Regions from separate parts of the Paenibacillus sp. EKM10P genome, predicted to be linked through region 1. Evidence: predicted binding sites of a transcription regulator. Region 1 holds the regulator's gene; the other holds the start of a gene.

The links. Region 1 encodes Rex, which represses fermentation and respiration genes when NADH is low (regulators of the CRP and FNR family bind a similar motif). Its sites were predicted from a motif close to TTGTGAAATATTTCACAA; they were not measured.
Region 2: the regulator Rex is predicted to act here: its motif matches at 1,902-1,919, upstream of HFE01_RS17310 (cytochrome ubiquinol oxidase subunit I).

Annotation. Positions count from the first base shown of each region.
Region 1 covers NZ_JAALET010000002.1:568,483-572,359, forward strand. The annotation lists gene HFE01_RS07955 (cell wall elongation regulator TseB-like domain-containing protein) at 112-636, opposite strand; gene HFE01_RS07960 (amidohydrolase) at 674-1,975, opposite strand; gene HFE01_RS07965 (redox-sensing transcriptional repressor Rex) at 1,962-2,615, opposite strand; gene dinG (ATP-dependent DNA helicase DinG) at 2,643-3,877, opposite strand, start outside.
Region 2 covers NZ_JAALET010000007.1:114,778-118,654, forward strand. The annotation lists gene HFE01_RS17305 (response regulator transcription factor) at 1-1,582, shown strand, start outside; gene HFE01_RS17310 (cytochrome ubiquinol oxidase subunit I) at 1,987-3,393, shown strand; gene cydB (cytochrome d ubiquinol oxidase subunit II) at 3,380-3,877, shown strand, end outside.

The DNA of each region.
Region 1 (3,877 bases):
GGAACACTTGAATCTGCAGAAGCGAAGCGATCGTAAGATCAAATGGACTACGCAGCGCTCCTAACGCTTTTGGGTACTCCCAAGCCACCGATCCACACTCTTAACATCGCGCTAGTAATTAGGCAAAGTATATTTTATCCCCGTCGATGCTCCATCTGAGAAACGGTAAAAGGTATAGTGGTGATGGCTTTCATCATCGTAAAACAGTTGCCATACATATTCGCCATTGAACACACTCGGTTGGAGCCTTACAATTTTTGCATTTGGAAGTTGCTGCTGAATTATCGCTGTCATTTTTTGCTCGTCGACTCCGTTTTTCATCAGCTCGGTATGAACACCGCTTGGATCTGCGGCAGGTATGTTAGGTTTCCCCTCCATTTTTTGAAAAGGAACCCACACCATTATATTTTCATTCTGTGCGTTTTTTCCTTGAACTACCCAATATATCTGATCCCACACAGACTTCCATGTCTGAGTCGTGCTAACCAGACCACCTGATTGCTTGGCCTTCATGATAGCGGCATTTTTCTCAGCCACCTGGTCTTGAGTAACATACGAATAATACCAGAAAATGCTGACCAGGATCAGTATTACGGCCAAAATGGCGACCGCTATCCATTTCTTCTTATTTTTCAAACCTGTGCTTCCTCTCTAAGGGGATGTGACACCTAAATTAGCGCGACAGCAGCCCTTCAAAGGCGGCTTGTGCCTCATGTTTGATACGTTCCTCGTCCATCGTCAGGCATTCGCCATTTTTCACAACCTGACGGCCGTCTACCCACACATGAGCCACGTCTTTGGCACTTGCAGAGTATACGGCATGAGAAATAAGATCTGTACGCGGCAAGAAATGGGCCTGATCCAGATCTAGCGCGATAAAGTCAGCCTTATTGCCTGCTGCCAGCGCTCCTACCTCTTTTAAACCAATCGACTTTGCACCATACTCTGTTGCCAGACGTAGTGCTTCATTTGCAGGAACTGCCGTTGGGTCGCCAGATACTCCCTTGTGAATGAGTGCCGCCAGACGCATTTCCTCGAACATATCCAGGTTATTATTGCTGGCAGGACCATCTGTTCCGAGTGAAACAGTAACTCCTGCACGCAGCAATTCAGGCACTCTAGCTACACCACTTGCCAGCTTCAAGTTGCTGCCTGGATTATGCGATACCGCCACACCTCGTTCCGCTAACAAAGCTATTTCTTCGTCGTTCAAGTGAACGCCGTGGGCAACAAGTGAAGGACGGGAGAAAAAGCCAAGCTTATCTAAGTGTGCAACTGGACGCAAGCCGTAGTCGCGTACGTTTTGTTCAACTTCGGCGATCGTCTCGGACATGTGCGTATGCAATGGTAAATCGAGATCATGTGCTGCTTGAACAAATTTCTCAATAAACGCAGGCGGGCATGTGTATGGGGCATGAGGAGACATCATTGTTGTGATACGTCCGTCTGCTTTTCCATGCCAGTTACGCGCAAAAGTCACGGCCTCAGCTAGCTTGATCCGTTGTTCTTCTTCTGAACAGAGTCCAATGGCTCCACGCATCAAGCTTGCACGAATGCCCGACTCTTCAGCTACACGAGCCACCTCATCCATATGATCGTACATATCCAGGAAAGTCGTGGTTCCACCTTTCAGCATTTCCAGCACTGACAAAGAAGTTCCCCAGTACACATCCGTAGATGTAAACTTGGCTTCCATAGGCCACATTTTTTCCTGAAGCCACACTTGAAGTGCCAAATCATCTCCATACCCTCGCAGCAGAGACATCGCCGCATGACCATGAGTATTGATCAGACCAGGTAAAAACAATAACCCCTTGCCGTCGATTGCTTCTGTCTCTTCCTCACCCGCAGGCAAAGTCTCGCCAATGTAAGTAATACGGCTATCCTCCACAATCATAAAACCATGGATTACCCCAGCCTCGGGTCCATTCACGGCAAACGAGCCGTTTTTAATCATCCATTTATTCACTGTCATATTGTGCTTCTTCCTTTCCGTCCTCCAGATAATAAGCGAGGCTAAGCAAATCAGTTGTAAAGTCTGTGGCATGTATCCGAATGTTAGCCGGTGCCTTGAGAATGATAGGTGCAAAGTTCAAAATCGCTCCAATTCCACTCTCAATCAGCCTATCAGCTACGTGCTGTGCCTCAAAATCAGGTACAGTAATAATCCCGATTCGTATATTTTTTTCTTTCACAGTCGCTTCCAGTTCATCCATCGGCTGTACGACCAAAGTATTGATTCTGGTCCCAACCTTATCCGGGAACGCATCAAAAACCGCCACAATCTTCATATTGTCTTTTAAATAAGCATTATAGTTCGATAGGGCTTGACCCAGATTACCTGCTCCGACCAATACTACATTAATTTGCTGGTCGATTTTCAGGATATGGCGTATTTTCTCGATTAGATAAGAAACATCGTAACCGATGCCCTTCCGACCAAAATCGCCAAAATAGGCAAGATCTTTACGAATTTGGGCCGGATTCAAATCTAACCTCTGTCCCAGCTCTTGAGAAGAGACCGTAGCCACCTCCCGTTTGTGCAGTGCATTCAGATAACGTAAATATACGGGTAATCTCCGTACGACAGCCTCTGAAATTTTATCTGATTTCATACTTGCTCCCCCTAATTGTAACGGACTTTAAGTGTCCGTCCGTTGTGCCTCTGTCTCCGGGGCGGATTGGAGCCATTCAGCGATGCGGGGCACCATTTGCTCCGATGGCATATGCTCCATTTTTGGTCCCGGTAACGAGTACAAAAAGTGCTTTCCATAATAGGATTCGATCACACGCGTATCGTAAACGATGACGACTCCGTGGTCGCTCGCTGTACGTACCAATCGCCCAAATCCCTGTTTGAAGCGAATAACTGCTTGTGGTACAGACAGCTTCATAAATGGATTCTTCTTCTGCTGCTGGAGCAACTCGCTTTTAGCCTCCAGTAACGGGTGGTTGGGCGGTTGAAACGGCAAGCGAACGATAGCCAGACAAGTCAAAGCTTTCCCTGGAATATCGACGCCTTCCCAGAAGCTACTGGTTCCCAGCAATACAGAAGCTTTCGCTTCCTGAAAACGGCGGGTTAGCTTGCTGCGACTCCCACTGTCCACACCTTGTCCTAACACGGTAATATCGCTGGACGCTAACGCCTCTTTGAGCGGCTCATACACTTGCCGGAGCATCCGATAGGAAGTAAACAGAACGAGCATTCTCCCCCGCGTCGCCTGGGCAGTCGCTCCTAGAGAGCTAACGAGCATCTCTACAAAATGTGCATCTCCTACACTGCCCTTCACACTCGGAAAATCTCGCGGAATGACCAGCAACACCTGATCCCTATAATTAAAGGGTGATGGGAGCTGTGACGTCATTAATCGTCCTTGATCTGCGGCCTCCTGCAAACCGAGTTGATCGGTCATGTACTGAAACGATTTATCTACCGATAAAGTAGCAGATGTCAGAATAATACTTCTTTTTTTGTCAAAAAACATTTCTTTCAACTGGCGGCTCACATCGACGGGCACCGCATAAAATTGCAATGATTTACTACGGAATTGTCCACTCGCTTCAAGCCAATATACGGTTGTTTCATCATCGAGTCGTATAAAGAAGCGCAAATTTTCCCTAATCCCCGCCAAATCCTTAAGCAGACCCGTGATATCTGTAATGAGACTATCCGCCGCATAATCGTCATGTTCTTCCTTGACATCCAGCATCAGCTTGTCGCCCTTGCGCAAAATTTCGCTCAATGTTACATAAAGCTGATTTTCCAATGCCGCCGCCTGATCCCACTTTGCAGGCTTGGCTGACGGTTTGAGACGCGAAGAAAATTGCCCCGTTTCACCTGGTGTGGCATCAGTTCGCTCCGGCAACATGCCAAACA
Region 2 (3,877 bases), on a different contig from region 1:
GGGAGATTGTGGCTTTCGCATCGTCGATACGGCTGAGAACGGACGCGAGGCTTTGGAAAAGTTCGGAGAGCATCGACCGGAACTGGTCATTGTAGATATTCGTATGCCTGGGATGAGTGGGTTGGAGGTTATACAAAGCATACGCCAAATGAATGGGGAGCCGTATCACTTTCTCATTTTAAGCGGATATGCAGACTTTAATTATGCTAGGCAAGCCATGGGATTCGGGGTGGATGGTTATTTATTGAAGCCCGTTGATGAGGAAGAAATGACGCTGGAGCTAAAGCGAGTACGGCAAAGCATTGAAAACGAAAAGGGAGATGGAAAGTGGGGAAGTCCGTCTTCGCATGAGCGCGATTGGATCGAAGCATTGCTGTTTCCGGTTCATGGAGAACATGCTCGTAATGCTGTAGAACCCAGCCATCGTGCATCCAAGCAAGACGAACATCAAAGTAGCGGTGAAAAACACGGACAACAGCCTGAATTACCAGCATTGGACTGGAGTAGCTATCAGGTGATTCTGCTGGATTTGCGTATACCTGACTGGGATCGGCAAGCCCGGCAGTTGGCAGCAAAGCAGCGGCTGGCCGAATTGTGTCGTGAGCAGGGTAGAGGCATTGTGTTTGAGGCTGGAATATATACGGGCCTATTGCTTCCCGCCATGTTAAAAACGGAAAAAGATGCTGTTCAGTTGCTGGCTGCATGGCGACAGGAGCTAAAACCGTGGGTAAATGAAATCTATGGGGCTGCCGGCGCTCCGGTAGACATTCTTAAGGAGATCCCCAAATCTTTTGAGCAGGCGTTACGATTATTGGAGCGTACGTTTTTGTTCCGGGCAGAAAGAGTCATGCTTCCCGGCGACCTACATGAATGGGAGACAGTCCCTGCTGAAATGGATGAAGCGTCTGACAGAGCATCAGATGATCCCATGCGTTATGCAGAAAAGCTGTACTACGCGCTGGATATGGCTAATGGTAAAGCGGCGACCCGTGTCATTAAGGACATGGAAGTCCAATTTCCCCAGATTTATCGTACAGAATCTGCAATTAAGGCGGCCTTCGCTCAGACGTTCACACTCGCACTGAACAAATATGCAGCTGGACAGGAACACAGCCGGACCGTGCTGGAGGAGCATTCCAACTTGATTACCAATGTATATGCCTATTCAACATTGGGCGAGCTGGTGGATCACTCGCTCGAACATGTGTTGCAGTGGATTGGCCAGACTGATACGGGTGGCAAGGAGATCATCATGAAGCAAATGATTGACTTTATACATGGTCATTATGATGAAAATTTGCGACTGGAGTTACTGGCAGATATGTTCAATTACAATAGTGGGTATTTGGGCAAACTGTTCAAAAGTCATACAGGCGAGGCTTTTAATGCCTACCTGGATAAGGTAAGGATTGAGCGAGCAAGGGAATTGCTTGCACAGGGGATTAAGGTACACCAAGTGGCGGGCCGTGTGGGATATGCGAATGCAGATTATTTTCATAGTAAATTTAAAAAGTATGTTGGAATGTCACCTTCCTCCTACCGTAATCAGGTCCAAAAGAACGGAGGAACAGATGGCTGTTGATCGATTCCCTAGGTTTAACGTTATGAAGTCTCTCTTGCAGATGTCGGAGGTATATCCTCCGCATGAAGAGAGGCTCTTTTTTTATATATTGAAAAAAGACGAATCAATAGAAAATGTCACATTGATTATGGATTTTAGGGCATTTTCATAAAAATGCCATCGTTATGACACAACTTTGACACGATGTTCACATTTTTGATTCTATTTCATTTAAATTTATTCTATATAATGGGGATAATCTGAAGCCCGGTTATGGCAACCATGGGGAAGTTAGCTAAGTGAGTCATTTCCTAAAAAAGTGACGGTTTCATATGTAACAATGTGAATACAATCACAAATATAAAAGACTTCAGATCACAAACATTAAATCATTGTTAAGGGAAGTACAGAGGAGGAGCAGCATCATGGACGTATTGGATTTGGCACGGTTGCAGTTTGCAACCACTACGATTCTTCATTTTGTTTATGTGCCAATCTCCATTGGATTGTCATTGTTGGTGGCAATTATGGAGACTATGTATGTTATCAAGAAAAAAGACTTGTACAAAAAAATGGCTCAATTCTGGGGAACGTTTCTGCTGATTAACTTTGCGCTGGGCGTAGTTACCGGAATTTTGCAGGAGTTCCAGTTCGGAATGAATTGGTCGGACTTTTCCCGTTTTGTCGGTGATGTATTTGGTACACCGCTAGCGATTGAAGCATTGCTTGCATTTTTTCTGGAATCAACCTTTATCGGCCTATGGGTATTCGGCTGGGAAAGACTATCCAAAACTGTCCATTTAGTTTGCATGTGGCTAGTAGCGATTGGTACGATGCTCTCGGCTTTGTGGATTTTGGCTGCTAATTCATTCATGCAACGTCCCGTAGGATATGGGGTTGTAAATGGCCGTGCAGAAATGCAAGATTTTGCTGCTTTGTTAACGAACGAGCAGCTTTTGTGGGAGTATCCTCACACCATCTTTGCTGCTATTGCAACTGGAGCTTTCCTCGTAGCTGGGATTAGTGCTTGGAAGCTGATGCATAAAAAGAATATGGACTTCTTTAAACCTTCTTTTAAATTGAGCATTATTGTTGCATTAATCTGTGCCATTGCTATTCCTTTGTTTGGTCATGGACAGGCTCAATATTTGATCAAAACACAGCCCATGAAGATGGCAGCCAGTGAAGCTCTGTGGGGAGACAGTGGCGATCCAGCGCCTTGGACGATTATTGCCAATATTGATCCTGATAAGCAGGAAAATACCTTTGAGATTAAGGTTCCGTTTGCACTGAGCTTTCTGTCGTATAGCAAGTTTTCCGGCTCTGTGCCTGGTATGAAGGAGCTTCAAGCACAGTATGAAAAGACCTACGGTCCGGGTGATTATATTCCGCCTGTCCGTACGACCTTCTGGAGCTTCCGCATTATGATTGCGGCAGGCTGTGCCATGATTGCACTTGCTCTGTACGGAGCTTATCTGAGTTTTCGACAAAAATTGGAGGGCTCCCATCGTTGGTTCTTCCGTCTTATGCTGTGGGGGATATCGCTCCCATTCATTGGCAATACCGCGGGCTGGATCATGACAGAAATGGGACGTCAGCCGTGGACTGTATTTGGTTTGCTGCAAACAAAAGATTCTGTTTCACCTACCGTTGTAGCAGGAGAAGTGTTGTTCTCACTGATTGCATTTACGACGTTGTATCTCATTTTAACGGGTGTATTGGCATTCCTGTTTGCTCGTACCGCTCGTAAAGGCCCAGATATGGAGCCGCATCAGCATACGGTAATTCATGATCCATTTGCTCAAGGGGGTGACAGCATTGTCGTTAAATGATTTATGGTTCTTATTGATCGCTGTGCTGTTTACAGGCTTCTTTTTTCTAGAGGGCTTTGATTTTGGCGTAGGGATGGCTACGGGATTAGTGCCGCGTAATGACCAACAAAAACGTTTGATGATCAATACGATTGGTCCATTCTGGGATGCCAACGAAGTGTGGCTGATTACAGCAGCAGGTGCGATGTTTGCCGCTTTTCCGCATTTTTATGCAACGATGTTTAGCGGATATTATCTGGTATTTGTGTTTATTTTGCTAGGTTTGATCTTGCGAGGAGTCTCCTTTGAGTTCCGGGGCAAGGCCGAAGGGAAAGGGTGGACAGGAACGTGGGATGCTTGCATTCTGATTGGCAGCTTCCTGCCGCCGATGCTGTTTGGCATGGCCTTTGCGGCTTTGGTGAAGGGTGTACCTATTCAGCAAAATATGGATTTGAAAGCCGGATTCTTGGATGTGTTCAATGGATACACCGTATGGATTGGACTG